2 regions of the Streptomyces sp. NBC_01433 genome follow, and region 1 is predicted to be linked to the other one. Evidence: riboswitches for the same ligand, from Rfam matches in the RefSeq annotation. Region 1 holds a riboswitch; the other holds the start of a gene.
The links. A riboswitch is a leader RNA that binds a small molecule or an ion and turns the genes downstream of it on or off. The one in region 1 is predicted to bind cobalamin.
Positions count from the first base shown of each region.

Region 1 (8,422 bases):
AGCAAGTGCTGGGCCAGCAGCACCCGCTGCCGCAGCAGCCAGCGGTACGGGGTGGTCCCCGTCTCCTGCTGGAAGCGGCGCGCGAACGTGCGCGGGGACATGTGGGACAGGCCGGCCAGCTGCTCGACGGTCATCTCCCGGTCGAGGTGGCGCTCCATCCAGGCGAGGGTTTCACCGACCGTGTCGCACCTGGTGCGGGGCAGCGGGCGCTGGATGTACTGGGCCTGGCCGCCGTCGCGGTGCGGTGGCACCACCATGCGGCGGGCGATGGTGTTGGCGACATCGGGGCCGTGCGCCTGGCGGACCAGATGCAGACAGGCGTCGATCCCGGCGGCGGTGCCCGCCGAGGTGATGATCGGCCCCTCGTCCACGTACAGCACGTCCGGCTCCACGACGGCCTCGGGGAAGCGCCGGGCCAGCTCGTCGGCGTGCCGCCAGTGGGTGGTGCAGCGGCGGCCGTCCAGCAGCCCGGCCGCGCCGAGGACGTACGCGCCGGAGCAGACGCTCAGCACCCGTGCGCCGCGTTCCACGGCCCGGCGCAGCGCGTCCAGGACCTCCTCCGGATACTCCCGCTCCATGAAATGACTGCCCGCCGGCACGGCGATGAGGTCGGCCTCCTCCAGGCGGTCCAGGCCGTGGGGCGTGCTGATGGTGAACCCGGCGTGCGTCCGCAGTTCCGGGCCCTCCGCCGAGACCACCGCGAAATCGTGCACCGGCAGCCCCTCGTCGCTGCGGTCGAGTCCGAAGACCTCGCACAGCACGCCGAGTTCGAAGGGGTGGACCTCGTCGAGCAGCAGGGCGGCGACATTTTTCAGCATGACGGCAGTGTGGCAGTAATTCGATGCTGTGTGACAGTCCTGCCACTGCCGCAATCCGCCCGCACGGACGAGAGTAGGGGCATGAACACATTCCTGAACTACCTGGGCATTACGGTTGTTTTCGCCCTCTTCCTGCTGCCGACGTTCGTCGGGCTCGCCCGTGAGCGCCGCATCGACCGTGAGCTGAGAGAAGCGGAACGGGCCCGCGAGGCCGAACCCCCGCGAACGGCAGGCGCCGCGCAGCCGGTCACGGCCACGCGGCGCCCCCACCTCAGAAGCTGGGCCAGGATCTGACCCGGCCCGACGGACCGCTCAGAAGTCGTCGTCGAAGCCGACCGAGCCCTCCACCGCCACCTGATAGGCGGACGGGCGGCGCTCGAAGAAGTTCGTCAGCTCCTGGACGCCCTGGAGCTCCATGAACGAGAACGGGTTCTCCGAGCCGTACAGCGGGGGGAAGCCGAGGCGGGTGAGCCGCTGGTCGGCCACGCACTCCAGGTACTGGCGCATCGACTCCGTGTTCATGCCGGGCAGGCCCTCGCCGCACAGGTCGCGGCCGAACTGAAGCTCCGCCTCGACGGCCTCCTTCAGCATGTCGGTGACCTGCTGCTGGAGCTCGTCGTCGAAGAGTTCCGGCTCCTCCTTGCGGACGGTGTCCACGACCTCGAACGCGAAGTTCATGTGCATGGTCTCGTCACGGAAAACCCAGTTGGTGCCCGTGGCGAGGCCGTGCAGCAGGCCGCGCGAGCGGAACCAGTAGACGTACGCGAAGGCGCCGTAGAAGAACAGCCCCTCGATGCACGCCGCGAAGCAGATCAGGTTCAGCAGGAAGCGGCGGCGGTCCGCCTTCGTCTCCAGCCGGTCGATCTTCTCGACCGAATCCATCCACCTGAAGCAGAACTGCGCCTTCTCGCGGATGGAGGGGATCTCCTCGACCGCGTCGAACGCCGCCGCCCGGTCGTCCGGGTCGGGCAGATACGTGTCGAGCAGCGTCAGATAGAACTGGACGTGCACGGCCTCCTCGAAGAGCTGCCGCGACAGATACAGCCGCGCCTCCGGGGAGTTGATGTGCTTGTACAGCGTCAGCACGAGGTTGTTGGAGACGATCGAGTCACCGGTCGCGAAGAACGCCACCAGCCGGCCGATCATGTGCTGCTCGCCGGGGGAGAGCTTGGCGAGGTCGGCGACGTCGGAGTGCAGGTCGACCTCCTCCACCGTCCAGGTGTTCTTGATCGCGTCCCGGTAGCGCTCGTAGAAGTCCGGGTAGCGCATCGGCCGCAGGGTCAGTTCGAAGCCCGGGTCGAGCAGGTTCTTGTCGTTGGAGCTCATTACTGGCAGGCCTCGCAGGACTCGGGGTTTTCCAGGGAGCAGGCGATGGCGTCCGCGTCGGGAGCCTGGGCCTGCTGTACGGGGATGGGGGCGGTGGCGGACGCGGAACCGGACGCGGCACGGGCGATCCGGGTCGCCGGGCGCGAGCGCAGGTAGTACGTCGTCTTCAGCCCCTGCTTCCAGGCGTACGCGTACATCGAGGAGAGCTTGCCGATCGTCGGCGTCTCCAGGAACAGGTTCAGCGACTGGCTCTGGTCGAGGAACGGCGTACGCGCCGCCGCCATGTCGATCAGGCCGCGCTGCGGGATCTCCCACGCGGTGCGGTACAGCGCCCGCACGTCCTCGGGGATCCAGGCGAAGCCCTGCACGGAACCGCTCGCCTCGCGCAGCGCCTCACGGGTCCGGGCGTCCCAGACGCCGAGCTGCTTCAGCTCGTCCACCAGATAGGCGTTGACCTGGAGGAACTCACCGCTGAGCGTCTCGCGCTTGAACAGGTTGGACACCTGCGGCTCGATGCACTCGTACACCCCGGCGATCGAGGCGATCGTGGCGGTCGGCGCGATGGCCAGCAGCAGCGAGTTGCGCATCCCGGTCTTCGCGACGCGGGCGCGCAGGGCCTCCCAGCGCTCCGGCCAGTTCAGCGCGGTGTCGTAGTGGTCGGGGTGCAGCACGCCGCGCGCGGTCCGGGTCTCGGCCCAGGCCGGGAGCGGGCCCGAGCGCTCGGCGAGGTCGCAGGACGCCTCGTACGCCGCGAGCATGATGCGCTCGGAGATCCGCGTCGACAGGGCCCGCGCCTCGGGGGAGTCGAAGGGCAGCCGGAGCTGGAAGAAGACGTCCTGGAGGCCCATCGCGCCCAGGCCCACCGGGCGCCAGCGGGCGTTGGAGCGCCCGGCCTGCTCGGTCGGGTAGAAGTTGATGTCGACGACCCGGTCCAGGAAGGTCACGGCGGTGCGCACGGTGGCGTCCAGCCGCTCCCAGTCGATGGACCCGTCCGCGACGAACGACCCCAGGTTGACCGAGCCGAGGTTGCAGACGGCCGTCTCGCCGTCGTCGGTGACTTCGAGGATCTCGGTGCACAGGTTCGACGAGTGGACGACGCGGCCCGGCTCGGCGGTCTGGTTGGCCGTCCGGTTGGAGGCGTCCTTGAACGTCATCCAGCCCTGGCCGGTCTGCGCGAGCGTACGCATCATCCGGCCGTACAGGTCACGCGCGGGCATCGTCTTGCGGGCCAGCCCCGACGCCTCCGCCGCACGGTAGGCCGCGTCGAACCCGTCGCCCCACAGGTCCACCAGCTCGGGCACATCGGCGGGCGAGAACAGCGACCACTGCCCGTCCGTGTCGACCCGGCGCATGAACTCGTCCGGGATCCAGTGCGCCAGGTTGAGGTTGTGCGTACGCCGCTGGTCCTCACCCGTGTTGTCGCGCAGCTCCAGGAACTCCTCGATGTCCGCGTGCCAGGTCTCCAGGTAGACGGCGGCGGCGCCCTTGCGGCGGCCCCCCTGGTTGACCGCGGCGACCGAGGCGTCGAGCGTCTTCAGGAACGGCACGATGCCGTTGGAGTGCCCGTTGGTGCCCCGGATCAGCGAACCGCGGGCGCGGATACGGGAGTACGAGAGGCCGATGCCGCCCGCGTGCTTGGAGAGCCGCGCCACCTGGTGGTAGCGGTCGTAGATCGAGTCCAGCTCGTCCTTGGGCGAGTCCAGCAGATAGCAGGAGGACATCTGCGGGTGCCGGGTGCCGGAGTTGAAGAGCGTGGGGGAGGAGGGCAGGTAGTCCAGCCGGCTCATCAGGCCGTACAGCGCCGCGACCTCGTCCAGCGCGCGCACGGTCTCGTCCTCGGCCAGACCGGCCGCGACCCGCAGCATGAAGTGCTGCGGCGTCTCGATGACCTGGCGGGTGTGCGGGTGGCGCAGCAGATAGCGGCTGTGCAGCGTCCGCAGCCCGAAGTAGCCGAAGCGGTCGTCCGCGCCGTCGGCCAGCGACCGCTCGACCAGCGCGTCGAGCGCGGCCGCGTGCAGCGCCACGAAGGCGGCCGTACGGTCGGCGATCAGGCCCTCGCGGTGTCCCACGGCGACCGAGGCGGAGAACGACAGCGCGCCCTGTCCGGCGGCCTCGTCGGCGATGGAACGGCTCAGCAGCCGGGCGGCGAGCCGGGAGTACGCCGGGTCCTCGGAGATCAGGCCCGCGGCCGCCTCGGTGGCCAGCGAACGCAGCTCGGCCTCGTCCGACCGGGCGTTGCGGCCGCGCAGCGCGGCGGCGGCGACCCGTCCGGGGTCGGTGTCGGGCAGATCGACGGTGAGGTCGGTCAGGGTCCGCAGGAGTGCGGTCCCCGGCGCGTCGGTCGTGGCTTCCGTCGCCTCGGCGGCTGCGGCGGAGGCTGAAACCGGATCGGCTGGCGCGATGGTCACTGGGCTTTCCCTCGCTCGGCGGGGGCCGGGCGGAGAGCGGGGCAGCCGGGCAGCGCGAAGCCCGGAGCGGGGCAGCACTGCGTACGGCGTCCACCGGCCCATCCGCGAGGCCCGGACGTCTTGGCGTCCGGTTCGGTCGAGCCGGACGCGCTGTCGACAGGTCGTCGGACTTCGGGTGTGCAAAAGCACACTGAATACACCGTTGCGGGACAGTTCCGGATTCGCACCGGATTCCCCTGCGACGACAGCGAGCACGAGCATACATGTGGGGGCCGCCCGATGAGGCAGCCCCCACATGTTGTGTCGCGAGGTGTGTTGAGCCCTGACGGAGCGTCGGCCGGAGGGCCTCCGGCGGCAGGCCGGGAAGGGGCTTCCAGCCCCGCTGGGAGCCCCGTACGGGGCCGTTCCGCCCACTCCCGCGTCGTTGTCCGGGGCGCCGGAAAGCGTGCGGGCCGCCGCGCCCCCCAGGGGGAGACGTGACGGCCCGCGTACCGCTGATACGGGGGGTCAGTGACCGCCCGGCGCACCCGCCGTCGCGGGCGGCAGCGTCGCCTTGACGCCCGCGTCGCCGACATCCGCCGTGTAGTCGGCGGGGGAGGTCTCGTCGACCCCCGCCGGGGCCTTCAGCGCGTTCAGGACGAGGGTCAGGACGATCACGACGACGACGTTCAGCACGAACGCCGTCAGCCCGATGTAGCCGATCTCGCCGATGCCCGGGATCTCCTTCGACGACCCGCCGAAGTGCTTCTGCGTGGGACTGGCCACGCCGTACGCGGCGACCGTCCCGTACAGCATGCCGACCGCCCAGCCCGCGATCAGCGCCCAGCGGTGGAACCACCGGGTGAAGAGACCGCCGACCAGGGCCGGCATCGTCTGGAGGATCCAGATGCCGCCCAGCAGCTGGAAATTGATCGCGACCGTCTTGTCCATGGTCAGGACGAAGGCCAGCGCCCCGACCTTGACCAGCAGCGAGACCAGCTTGGAGACCTTCGTCTCCTGCGCGGGTGTCGCGTCGGGCTTCAGGAAGTCCTTGTAGATGTTGCGGGTGAAGAGGTTGGCCGCGGCGATGGACATGATCGCCGCGGGCACCAGCGCGCCGATGCCGATGGCGGCGAAGGCCACGCCCGCGAACCAGTCGGGGAACATGTTCTCGAACAGCTGCGGGATGGCCAGCTGACCGTTGTCCACCTTGACCCCGGCGGCGATCGCCATGAAGCCGAGCAGCGCCAGCAGGCCCAGCATCAGCGAGTACAGCGGCAGGATCGTGGTGTTGCGCCGGATCACCTCACGGCTGCGGCTGGAGAGCGTCGCCGTGATCGAGTGCGGGTACATGAAGAGCGCCAGCGCCGAGCCCAGGGCCAGGGTGGCGTACCCCCATTGGCCCATGTCGCCGGGGACCAGGGCGCCGCGCGGCTGGCCGGTCGCCGGGTTCTTCTGCGCGAACGCCTCGCCCGCCTTGGCGAAGATGTCGTCGAACCCGCCCAGCTTGATCGGGATGTAGATGATCGCCACCACGATGACCAGGTAGATCAGGCCGTCCTTGACGAACGCGATCAGCGCGGGCGCGCGCAGCCCGGACGAGTAGGTGTACGCGGCGAGCACCGCGAACGCGATGAGCAGCGGCAGGTCCTTGATGAACCAGTGCGTGGTCTCCCCGCCGCCCACGCCCATGACGTCCAGCACCGCCTGGATGCCGACGAGTTGGAGCGCGATGTACGGCATCGTGGCGAGGATGCCGGTGACGGCGACCGCCAGCGAGAGCCCCTTCGAGCCGAAGCGGCCGCGGACGAAGTCCGAGGTGGTGACGTAGCCGTGCTTGTGCGACACCGACCACAGACGCGGCAGGAAGGTGAAGATCAGCGGGTAGACGAGGATCGTGTACGGAACCGCGAAGAAGCCCGCCGCGCCCGCCGCGTAGATCGCCGCCGGGACGGCGACGAAGGTGTAGGCCGTGTAGAGGTCGCCACCCAGCAGGAACCAGGTGACCCAGGTGCCGAACGACCGCCCGCCCAGACCCCATTCGTCCAGGCTCGCCTCGTTCTCGGCCCTGCGCCAGCGGGCGGCCATGAAGCCGATGACCGTGACGGCCAGGAAGAAGAAGATGAAGACGCCGAGCGCGACGCCGTTCACGCCGTCCTTCATGCGGAAGCACCGCCCTTGCGGGCGCGCTGGTCACGCTGCCACAGCTTGTACGCGACCATCGTCAGCGCGGTCGAGATGAGCACCCAGAGCATCTGGTACCAGTAGAAGAACGGGATGCCGATGAACGTCGGCTCGACCTTCGCGTACGAACTCACCCACAGCATCGCCACGAACGGCGCGACGAGGCAGAGAGCGATCACCACTCTCATGGGTGTGACCGTGGGTGGTTTCGCCTCGGTGTCTTCTGGCATGTGGTGACTCCGTCCCCTCGCTGACCACCGGCGGCAATGGGCGGGGAATCCGGGCGGGCTGTCCGGCCGGCGTCACCCCCTGTGCCCAGTGCGGTCCGGCAACGGTGATGTATCGGAGGGAGTCACGTACGCGGGCGCGATCCGGTTCACCCGGCGCGCGATCCGTTTCATCCGGTCGGGTGATCCGGATCGCGCGCCGGGGACCGGGCAAACGAATTCGGGGCGCTCGCCCGCGATGTCGCGGGCTGCCTGCCCCATCCGGCGGTGATCGCGGGGGACTTCAACGCCACCCCGGCGGCCGGGGGAGTCCCCCGGCCGCCGTACCTGCCCGTCGTCCGTCCCCCATCGGGGCGAACGGCCTCAGTCCGTGGGCCGCTTCAGCCTGGCGACGAACTTGTACCGGTCGCCGCGGTACACCGAGCGCACCCACTCCACCGGTTCGCCCTGCCCGTCGATCGAGTGGCGGGACAGCATCAGCATCGGAAGGCCCACGTCCGTACCGAGCAGACCCGCCTCGCGCGGTGTGGCCAGCGACGTCTCGATGGTCTCCTCGGCCTCGGCCAGCCGGACGTCGTACACCTCGGCGAGCGCGGTGTAGAGCGAGGTGTACTTCACCAGCGAACGGCGCAGCGCCGGGAAGCGTTTGGCCGAAAGGTGTGTGGTCTCGATCGCCATCGGCTCGCCACTGGCCAGCCGCAGACGCTCGATCCGCAGCACCCGTCCGCCCGCCGTGATGTCCAGCAGACCGGCGAGCGTGTCGTCGGCCGTGACATAGCCGATGTCCAGCAACTGAGACGTCGGCTCCAGTCCCTGGGCACGCATGTCCTCGGTGTACGAGGTCAGTTGGAGCGCCTGGGAGACCTTCGGCTTGGCGACGAAGGTGCCCTTGCCCTGGATGCGTTCCAGCCGGCCCTCGACCACCAGCTCCTGGAGAGCCTGGCGCACGGTGGTGCGCGAGGTGTCGAACTCGGCGGCCAGGGTGCGTTCGGGCGGCACTGGTGTACCCGGTGGCAGGGTGTCGGTCATGTCGAGGAGATGGCGCTTGAGCCGGTAGTACTTCGGTACGCGCGCAGTGCGCGTTCCCGCACCGGTCTCGTTCCCCGAACTGCCCCCGTCGGCGCCCATGGCCCGCCTTCCCGACTGCTGCGTTGCTGCCGTCACCGGCTCCTCCGTCTGTCGCGGCTCACATGGTGGCACGGTCCCGTCACGGGTCCTCGCCCTCCCTTAGGTGTCGGTCCTATAACGGACGCGAGTGCACTTCTTATACACCCTTGACACCCCTAAAGGTCTAGGCCAAGCTCCCGGTACTGGTCTAAACCATTAAAGACCAGGTCCAGCCCCAGCAGTACTCGTCGAATGTCTTCGCGGTGGGCGGGGTTGCAGCATCCCTGAGGAGGGTTTGGCGTGAAGCGCAAGCTCATCGCGGCGATCGGCGTCGCGGGCATGTTGGTTTCGATTGCGGCATGCGGATCCGATG
Region 1 covers NZ_JAPEPM010000001.1:807,335-815,756, reverse strand. Annotated here, with positions in the region: gene OG413_RS03500 (GlxA family transcriptional regulator) at 1-818, opposite strand, end outside; gene OG413_RS03495 (hypothetical protein) at 900-1,112, shown strand; gene OG413_RS03490 (ribonucleotide-diphosphate reductase subunit beta) at 1,131-2,144, opposite strand; gene OG413_RS03485 (ribonucleoside-diphosphate reductase subunit alpha) at 2,144-4,552, opposite strand; cobalamin riboswitch at 4,697-4,826, opposite strand; gene mctP (monocarboxylate uptake permease MctP) at 5,060-6,694, opposite strand; gene OG413_RS03475 (DUF3311 domain-containing protein) at 6,691-6,945, opposite strand; gene OG413_RS03470 (GntR family transcriptional regulator) at 7,306-8,070, opposite strand; gene OG413_RS03465 (sugar ABC transporter substrate-binding protein) at 8,350-8,422, shown strand, end outside.

Region 2 (8,422 bases), 3.6 Mb from region 1:
TCTCCTCGTAGCGGGAGCGCGGGGCGAGGATGCGGGTCTGGGCCACGCACGCCTGGCCGTTGATCATCCAGGCGAAGGGGACGATGCCCGCGACGGCGGCGTCCAGATCCGCGTCCGGGAGGATCACGGCGGCGGACTTGCCGCCCAGTTCCAGGGTGACGCGGGTCAGGTTGCGGGAGGCGACCTCCATGACCCGGCGTCCGGCGGCGACCGAGCCGGTGAAGGAGACCTTGTCGACGCCGGGGTGCCCGACCAGGTACTCGCTGACCTCGCGGTCGGCGGGCAGGATCGACAGGACGCCCTCCGGCAGCCCCGCCCCGGCGGCGATCTCGGCCAGGATGTAGGCGTCCAGGGGCGTTTCGGGCGAGACCTTGAGCACGGCGGAGCAGCCCGCGAGCAGGGCGGGCGCGAGTTTGGCGGCTGCGGTGAACTGCGGGACGTTCCACGGCACGACCGCCGCGACCACCCCGACCGGTTCGCGGCGCACGAGCAGCGGTCCGAGGGCTCCGTCGCGCCGTTCCTCGTACGGGAAGGAACGGGCGACCGTGAGTGCCGAGTCCCAGACCATCATCGCGGCGAGCGCCTGCACCATGACGCTGGAGCTGTAGGGGGTGCCGTTCTGCGAGCTGATGACGCGGGCGAACTCCTCGTAACGTACGGCGAAGGCGTCCTTGATCCGCGTGATCACCTCGATCCGCTCGTCCACGGTCATCCGCGGCCAGGGCCCCTCGTCGAAGGCCCGGCGGGCGGCGGCGACGGCGCGGTCCACATCGGCCTCGCACGCGTGCGGGACGCGGCCGATGACCTGTTCCGTGTGCGGCGAGATCACCTCGATGACGTCGCTGCCGAGCGGATCGGTCAACTCCCCGCCGATGAACAGTTTTCCGTGTTCCACGAACTCCGTCATGGCTGCTGCCTCCCGCGACCGGCACGTACCTGACTGCGCATCCGACCAGCGCATCTGACTAGGTGTCAGAACTGATACCAGTTACCGTTCCAGGAGTCCACGGCTGCAACAAGTTCTCGTTACAGTGAGTCCGGCGCACACCGGGGGATCACCGAGTCGTCCGGAGACATCCCCGACGTCCGGACGGACGGCGGGGACAGAGATTTGGGGGAGCCCATGACGCAGGTGACCGACCACGGCGGAGGCGTCCACAGCATCAAGGTGCCGATCCCGGACAATCCCCTCGGCCACACCCTCGTGCACCTCGTCGACACCGACCGGGGCCCGGTCCTGGTCGACACCGGCTGGGACGACCCGGCGGCCTGGGACACCCTCGTCGCGGGGCTCGCCGCGCTCGGTGTCGCCGTCGCCGACATCCACGGCATCGTCATCACCCACCACCACCCCGACCACCACGGGCTCTCCGGCCAGGTCCGCGAGGCGTCCGGGGCCTGGATCGCGATGCACGCGGCGGACACCGAGATCGTCCGCCGCACCCGCGCGACGCAACCCGCCGCCTGGCTGGCGTACCTCACGGAGAAGCTCGCCGCGGTCGGCGCCCCCGAGGAGCACCTCGCCCCGCTGCGCGCCGCCCGCGAGAGGGGCCGGATGCGCACGCTGCCCGGCCTGGGTGCCGCGCTGCCGGACCGGGAGATCGTGCCGGGCGAGCTGCTGGACCTCGCGGGGCGCCGGGTGCGGGCGATCTGGACCCCGGGGCACACCCCCGGCCATGTCTGCCTGCACCTGGAGGAGGACCACCCTGCGGGTCTGCCCGGCCGGGGACGGCTGTTCTCCGGTGACCATCTGCTGCCCGGGATCAGCCCGCACATCGGGCTGTACGAGGACCCGGACGACACCACGGTCACCGACCCGCTCGGCGACTACCTCGACTCGCTGGAACGGATCGGCCGGCTCGGGGTCGCCGAGGTGCTGCCCGCGCACCAGTACGCGTTCACGGACGCCGCGGGGCGCGTACGGGAGCTGCTGGAGCACCACGAGGACCGGCTGACCGGGCTGCTGGCGCTGCTCGCCGTGCCGCTCACCCCGTGGCAGCTGGCCGAGCGGATGGAGTGGAACCGGCCCTGGGCGCAGATCCCGCACACCTCGCGGTCCATCGCCGTCTCCGAGGCCGAGTCCCATCTGCGGCGCCTGGTGAAGCTGGGGCGTGCGGAGGCGGTGGTGGGCGGCGACCCGGTGACGTACGTCGCGGTGTGACGGAGCCCTCCGGCCCGGCCGCGAGGGAGGTCCCGCGCGCCCCGGTAGAGTGAGCAGGTCGTCATCATGCCCGTACAGGGGGAAGCCGGTGCGAATCCGGCGCTGACCGCGCAACCGTGAGCCGCCGCACCGGCGGTGAGCCGGACCACCCTGCCGGAGCGTGACCGGCTCGTGCCACCGGGACCCCGGTGGCCGGCACCGTCGAGGTATACGGGGCCGGAGCCCGGTGCCTCGGTGTGCCCGTGCCCGGCCCTCGCAGGAGAGGCCCAGCCAGCCATGACCGTACGACGCAGCGTCAGCGCGCTCGTGACCACCGCCGTACTCCTGGCCGCCGCCGCCCCCGCCGCGGTCGCCGCGCCGAGCCCTTCGCCGTCCGCGAAGGCCGATCTCCCGCCGGGCCTGTACGGCACCGGGGACCCGACGTACGACGGGGTCTGGCGGCAGTCGCTGGCCTTCCTCGCCCAGAAGGTCGAGTACGTCACGCCGGCCACGCAGTCGGTGGAGTGGCTGGTGGGCCAACAGTGCGACAGCGGTGCCTTCCCCGCGTACCGGGACGCCGGCAAGCCGTGCGACGCGTCGACCGTGATGGACACCAACGCCACCGCCGCCGCCGTCCAGGCGCTCGTCGAGCTCGCCGTGCACCGTGAGGCCGTCGACAACGGCGTCACCTGGCTGAAGTCGGTCCAGAACGAGGACGGCGGGTGGGGCTACAACGCGGGCAGCCCGAGCGACGCCAACTCCACCGCCGTCGTGATCGGTGCCCTCGCACGGGCGGGCCTCCTGCTGGGCGACGTCACCACCGACGGCGGCCGCACCCCCTACGCCGCACTCCAGAGCTTCGCCATCCCGTGCGGCGGCAAGGACGGCGGCGCGTTCGCCTACCAGCCCGGCAAGGACGGCAAGCTCACCGCCAACGCGGACGCCACGGCCGCCGGGGTGCTCGGCGCGATGGGCAAGGGCCTCGCCGTCGGGAACTCCAACGCGGTGAAGGACCCCGTCTGCACGAAGGGCACCGGCCTCACCCCGGAGCAGACCGCGCAGAACGGGGCCCACTACCTCGCGGGCGCCCTCGGCGCATCGCCCCACCTGAACCTGCCGCCGATGCCGGGCGCCGACGACACGGCACCGAAGCCCGACTTCGGCAACACCGCGGACGCGGTCGCCGCCCTGGCCGCCTCCGGTCACAAGGACAAGGCGGCCGCCTCGGTCCAGTGGCTGGAGAAGAACGCGAAGAGCTGGGCGCGGGAGGGCGGACCCGCCGCGACCGCCCAGCTGATCCTCGCCGCGCACGCGACCGGCACGGACGCCCGTGACTTCGGCGGTGTCGACCTCGTCAAGCAGCTCAACGCGACCGGCCCGGCTCCCGCCGCCACCGCCGCCCCCTCACCGACCGCGAGCGGCCAGCAGCCGAAGGGCGACACCAGCAGCGACGACGGCGCGCTCGGCGTCTGGTGGCTGGTCGGCATCGGCCTCGTCGTCGGCGTCGGCATCGGTTTCCTGATCAGCCGGCGTGGGAAGAACGCGCGGCTGTGAGGCGCGCGCGGGGCGGATCACCGCTCCGGACACCGACCACCGCTCCGACCACCGCTCCGACTGTCGCGGGGGCTGTTGTGCGGGCTGTTGTGCGGGCCTGCGCACCGGCCGTCACGCGCGTCGGCGCGCTGACCGCCGCTCTGGTGCTCGCCGTCGCCGCGACCGTGTCGATGCTGCTGGGTGCCGGGACGGCGCACGCGGCCGGATACCGCTACTGGTCGTTCTGGGAGGGCAACGGCAAGACCTGGGAGTACGCCACCCAGGGGCCGTCCCTGGTCCGCCCGGACGACGGCACGGTGCAGGGCTTCCGGTTCTCCGTGAGCCAGGACTCCCAGGACGCGGCCCGGCCGCGCCGGGCCCCCGACTTCGGGGCGATCTGTGCGGGCACCCCCGCCGAGGACGGCACCAAGCGGGTCGCGCTGGTGATCGACTCCGGTACGGCGGCGGACGCCCCCGACGGGGAGACGCCGCCCGCGCCGCGTACCGCGTGTGCGCGGGTCGGACCGGACGCGAGCACCGCGGAGGCGCTCGCCTCGGTGGCGAAGCCGCTGCGGTACAGCGGTGACGCGCTGCTCTGCGCGATCTCCGGCTATCCGGCATCGGGCTGCGGGGACCAGGTCTCCGGCGACAGCGACGGTGACGGAAGCGGTGACGGCGGCAAGAAGTCGACCGCGCCCGGGGATTCGACCCCGGACTCGGCGTCCGCCGCCGCCGGGAACGACGCCGACGGGAACGGCGGCAGCCTGCCCTCGGCCGGTGTGCTGGTCGGTGTCGGCGCCGTACTGCTGCTCGGGATCGCCGCCGTCCTCCAGGCCCGCCGCCGCCGATGACCCGCCCCACCGGCACGGCCCGGCTCCACCGTTCGCTGCGGGCGCCCGAGGCCGACCGCGGCAACGCGCTGCCCGCCGGGGCGTGGTGGCTGTGGGCGCTGGGACTGGCCACGGCGGCTTCGCGGACCACCAACCCGCTGCTGCTCGGACTGCTGGTCGGCGTGGCGGGCTATGTGGTGGCGGCGCGCCGTACGGACGCGCCGTGGGCCCGTTCGTACGGGGCGTTCATCAAGCTCGGACTCTTCGTCGTCGGGGTGCGGCTGCTGTTCTCGGTGTTCCTCGGTTCGCCGATCCCGGGGACGCACACCGTGTTCACCCTGCCCGAAGTGCCCCTGCCCGACTGGGCGAAGGGGGTCAGGATCGGTGGCCGGGTCACCGCCGAGCAGCTGCTCTTCGCGCTGTACGACGGGGCCAAGCTGGCGACCCTGCTGATCTGTGTCGGCGCGGCGAACTCACTGGCCAACCCGGCCCGGCTGCTGAAGTCGCTGCCGGGCGCGCTGTATGAGGTGGGGGTCGCCGTCGTCGTCGCGATGACCTTCGCGCCGAACATGGTGGCCGACGTGGTGCGGCTGCGCACCGCGCGGCGGCTGCGGGGCAGGCCCGCCGGGGGCATCGGGGCCGTCGCGCAGATCGGCCTGCCGGTGCTGGAGGGCGCGCTGGAGCGTTCGGTCGCGGTGGCGGCGTCGATGGACGCGCGCGGCTACGGGCGCAGCGCCCAGGTACCGCCCGCAGTCCGGCACACCACGAATGTCCTCACCCTGGGCGGTCTGCTCGGGGTGTGCGCGGGCACGTACGGGCTGTTGGCCTCGCAAGGGGCGGTGTACGGGCTGCCGTTGCTGCTCGCCGGGCTGGTCGCGGCGATGGCCGGGCTGCGGCTCGGCGGGCGCCGTTCGGTACGGACCCGCTACCGCCCGGACCGGTGGGGGGCGCGGGCCTGGCTGGTGGCGGGCTCGGGTGCGGTGGTCGCGGCCGCGATGATCTGGGCGGGCGGCGTGGACGCGGAGGCGCTGCACCCCGGCGTCGTACCCCTGGCGGCCCCGGTGCTGCCGCTGTGGCCCGCGGCCGCGACGCTGATCGGGCTGCTGCCCGCGCTGGTCGCGCCGGTACCGCCGTCCCCCAACGGCTCCAAGGAGCAGGCGTGATCAGGTTCGAGCAGGTTTCCGTACGGTACGAGGGGACGGGCTCGCCCACCTTGTCGGGGGTCGATCTCACCGTGCCCGAGGGCGAGTTGGTGCTGCTCGTCGGCCCGTCCGGGGTCGGCAAGTCGACGCTGCTCAGTGCCGTGTCCGGCCTCGTTCCGCACTTCACCGGCGGGGTGCTGACCGGCCGGGTCACGGTCGGCGGCCGGGACACCCGTACCCACAAGCCCCGTGAACTGGCCGATCTGGTCGGCACGGTGGGCCAGGACCCCCTGGCCCATTTCGTCACCGACACGGTCGAGGACGAGCTGGCGTACGGCATGGAGTCGCTGGGTCTGGCCCCCGAGGTGATGCGGCGCCGGGTCGAGGAGACGCTCGATCTGCTGGGCCTGGCCGGGCTGCGCGACCGGCCGATCGCCACGCTGTCGGGCGGCCAGCAGCAGCGGGTAGCGATCGGTTCGGTGCTCACACCGCACCCGAAGGTGCTGGTGCTGGACGAGCCGACGTCCGCGCTGGACCCGGCGGCGGCCGAGGAGGTCCTGGCCGTGCTCCAGCGGCTGGTGCACGACCTGGGCACGACGGTCCTGATGGCCGAGCACCGGCTGGAGCGGGTGGTCCAGTACGCGGACCAGGTCGTCCTGCTGCCGTCCCCCGGCGCCACGCCGGTGATGGGCGCGCCCGCGGACATGATGGCGGTGTCGCCCGTCCGGCCACCGGTGGCCGAACTGGGGCTGCTGGCGGGCTGGGACCCGCTGCCGCTGTCGGTGCGCGATGCCAGGCGCCGGGCATCGGGACTCCGGGACCGGCTGGCATCGGTCCGGCCCCCCACGGTGTCGGCCGGGTCGGCGGGCGGTCCGGTAGGCGGATCGGTGGGCGGATCGGTGGGCGGTCCGGTGGGTGCTCCGGTGGGCACGGCAGACGGTCCCGTGGATGCCGCCCCGGCACCGGCCACCGGTGCGGTACGCCGCGGGCCGCTCGCCCGGCTGCTGGGGCGCGGGAGCGCCGCCACCGCGCGGGACGCCGTCGCCGACCCCGTCACCCGGGTCGACGGCCTCGGGGTCCGGCGGGGCAGGGTCGAGGCGCTGCGCCGGGTCTCGCTCACCCTCGCCCCCGGCGAGACGGTGGCGCTGATGGGCCGCAACGGTGCGGGCAAGTCCACGCTGCTCGCCACCCTCGTCGGCATGATCGAGCCCACCTCCGGCACCGTCCTCGTCGGCGGGCTGGCCCCGTCCCGTACGCATCCGCGCGAGATGGTGCGCCGGATCGGGCTGGTCCCACAGGAACCGCGCGACCTGCTGTACGCGGACACGGTGGCCGCCGAGTGCGCCGCCGCCGACTCCGACGCGGGCGCCCCGGCGGGCAGCTGCCGGGCCCTGGTCTCGGAGCTGCTGCCCGGCGTACCGGACGGCATCCACCCCCGCGACCTCTCCGAGGGCCAGCGGCTCGCGCTGGCCCTGGCCGTCGTCCTCACCGCGCGTCCCCCGCTCCTGCTCCTGGACGAGCCGACCCGCGGCCTCGACTACGCGGCCAAGGCCCGGCTGGTGGGCGTGCTCCGCGGGCTGGCCGAGGAGGGGCACGCCATCGTCCTGGCGACGCACGACGTGGAGCTCGCGGCCGAGGTGGCCCACCGGGTGGTGATCCTCGCCGACGGGGAGGTCGTCGCGGACGGCCCGACCGGGCAGGTGGTGGTCTCCTCGCCCGCGTTCGCCCCGCAGACCGCGAAGGTGCTGGCCCCGCAGGAGTGGCTGACCGTGACACAGGTACGTACGGCGCTGGAGGGCACGGCATGACGGGCACGGCTCTGGAGGGCACCGCATGACGGGCACAGCGGATCGATCCGGGACGGACGGGGCCGGTGTGACGGATGGGACCGGCAGGACCGGCGGGACGGACGGGACGGGGGCGCCGCACGGGACCGGGGCGACGGGTACGGACGTGCCGACCGGCCGACGGGCGCGGCCGGTGCGGCTCGGGCCGCGCGCGATCGCCGCGCTCGTCCTGATCAGCGCGATCGGTGTGGGCGCCTTCGGCTGGCCGCTGCTCGCCGCCGAGGAATCCGGCCTCGCGCACTCGCAGGACGCGCCGTGGCTGTTCGGGGCGCTGCTGCCACTGCTCGTCGGGGTGGTCGTGGCGATGATCGCCGACTCCGGCCTGGACGCGAAGGCGGTCGCGATGCTGGGCGTGCTGGCGGCGGTCGGTGCCGCGCTGCGCCCGCTGGGGGCGGGGACTGCGGGCCTGGAGCCGATGTTCTTCCTGATGGTGCTGAGCGGCCGGGTGCTGGGGCCGGGCTTCGGCTTCGTGCTCGGCGCGGTGACGATGTTCGCGTCCGCGCTGCTCACGGGCGGGGTGGGCCCGTGGATGCCGTTCCAGATGCTGTCGATGAGCTGGTTCACGATGGGCGCGGGGCTGCTGCCGGGCCCGGACCGGCTGCGCGGCCGGGCGGAGCTGCTGATGCTGGCGGCCTACGGCTGCGTGGCGGCGTTCGCGTACGGCACGGTGATGAACCTGTACGGCTGGACGCTGGTGACGGGGCTGAGCTCGGGCATCTCGTTCGCGGCGGGCGACCCGCTGTCCGAGAACCTGGTCCGCTTCCTGGCGTACTGCGCGGCGACCTCGCTCGGCTGGGACCTGGGCCGGGCGGTGCTCACGGTGGCCCTGACACTCACGGTCGGACCCACGCTGCTGAGGGCCCTGCGCCGGGCCACCCGCCGCGCCGCCTTCGAGGCCCAGGTCACATTCGAGGTCCCGAAGGGGTGAAG
Region 2 covers NZ_JAPEPM010000001.1:4,402,014-4,410,435, reverse strand. Annotated here, with positions in the region: gene OG413_RS19830 (aldehyde dehydrogenase) at 1-907, opposite strand, end outside; gene OG413_RS19825 (MBL fold metallo-hydrolase) at 1,124-2,161, shown strand; cobalamin riboswitch at 2,200-2,330, shown strand; gene OG413_RS19820 (prenyltransferase/squalene oxidase repeat-containing protein) at 2,438-3,694, shown strand; gene OG413_RS19815 (SCO2322 family protein) at 3,865-4,524, shown strand; gene OG413_RS19810 (energy-coupling factor transporter transmembrane component T) at 4,521-5,666, shown strand; gene OG413_RS19805 (ABC transporter ATP-binding protein) at 5,663-7,453, shown strand; gene OG413_RS19800 (ECF transporter S component) at 7,479-8,420, shown strand.
Region 2: linked by a shared signal. The riboswitch ahead of OG413_RS19820 (prenyltransferase/squalene oxidase repeat-containing protein) and the one ahead of OG413_RS03485 (ribonucleoside-diphosphate reductase subunit alpha) in region 1 are both predicted to bind cobalamin.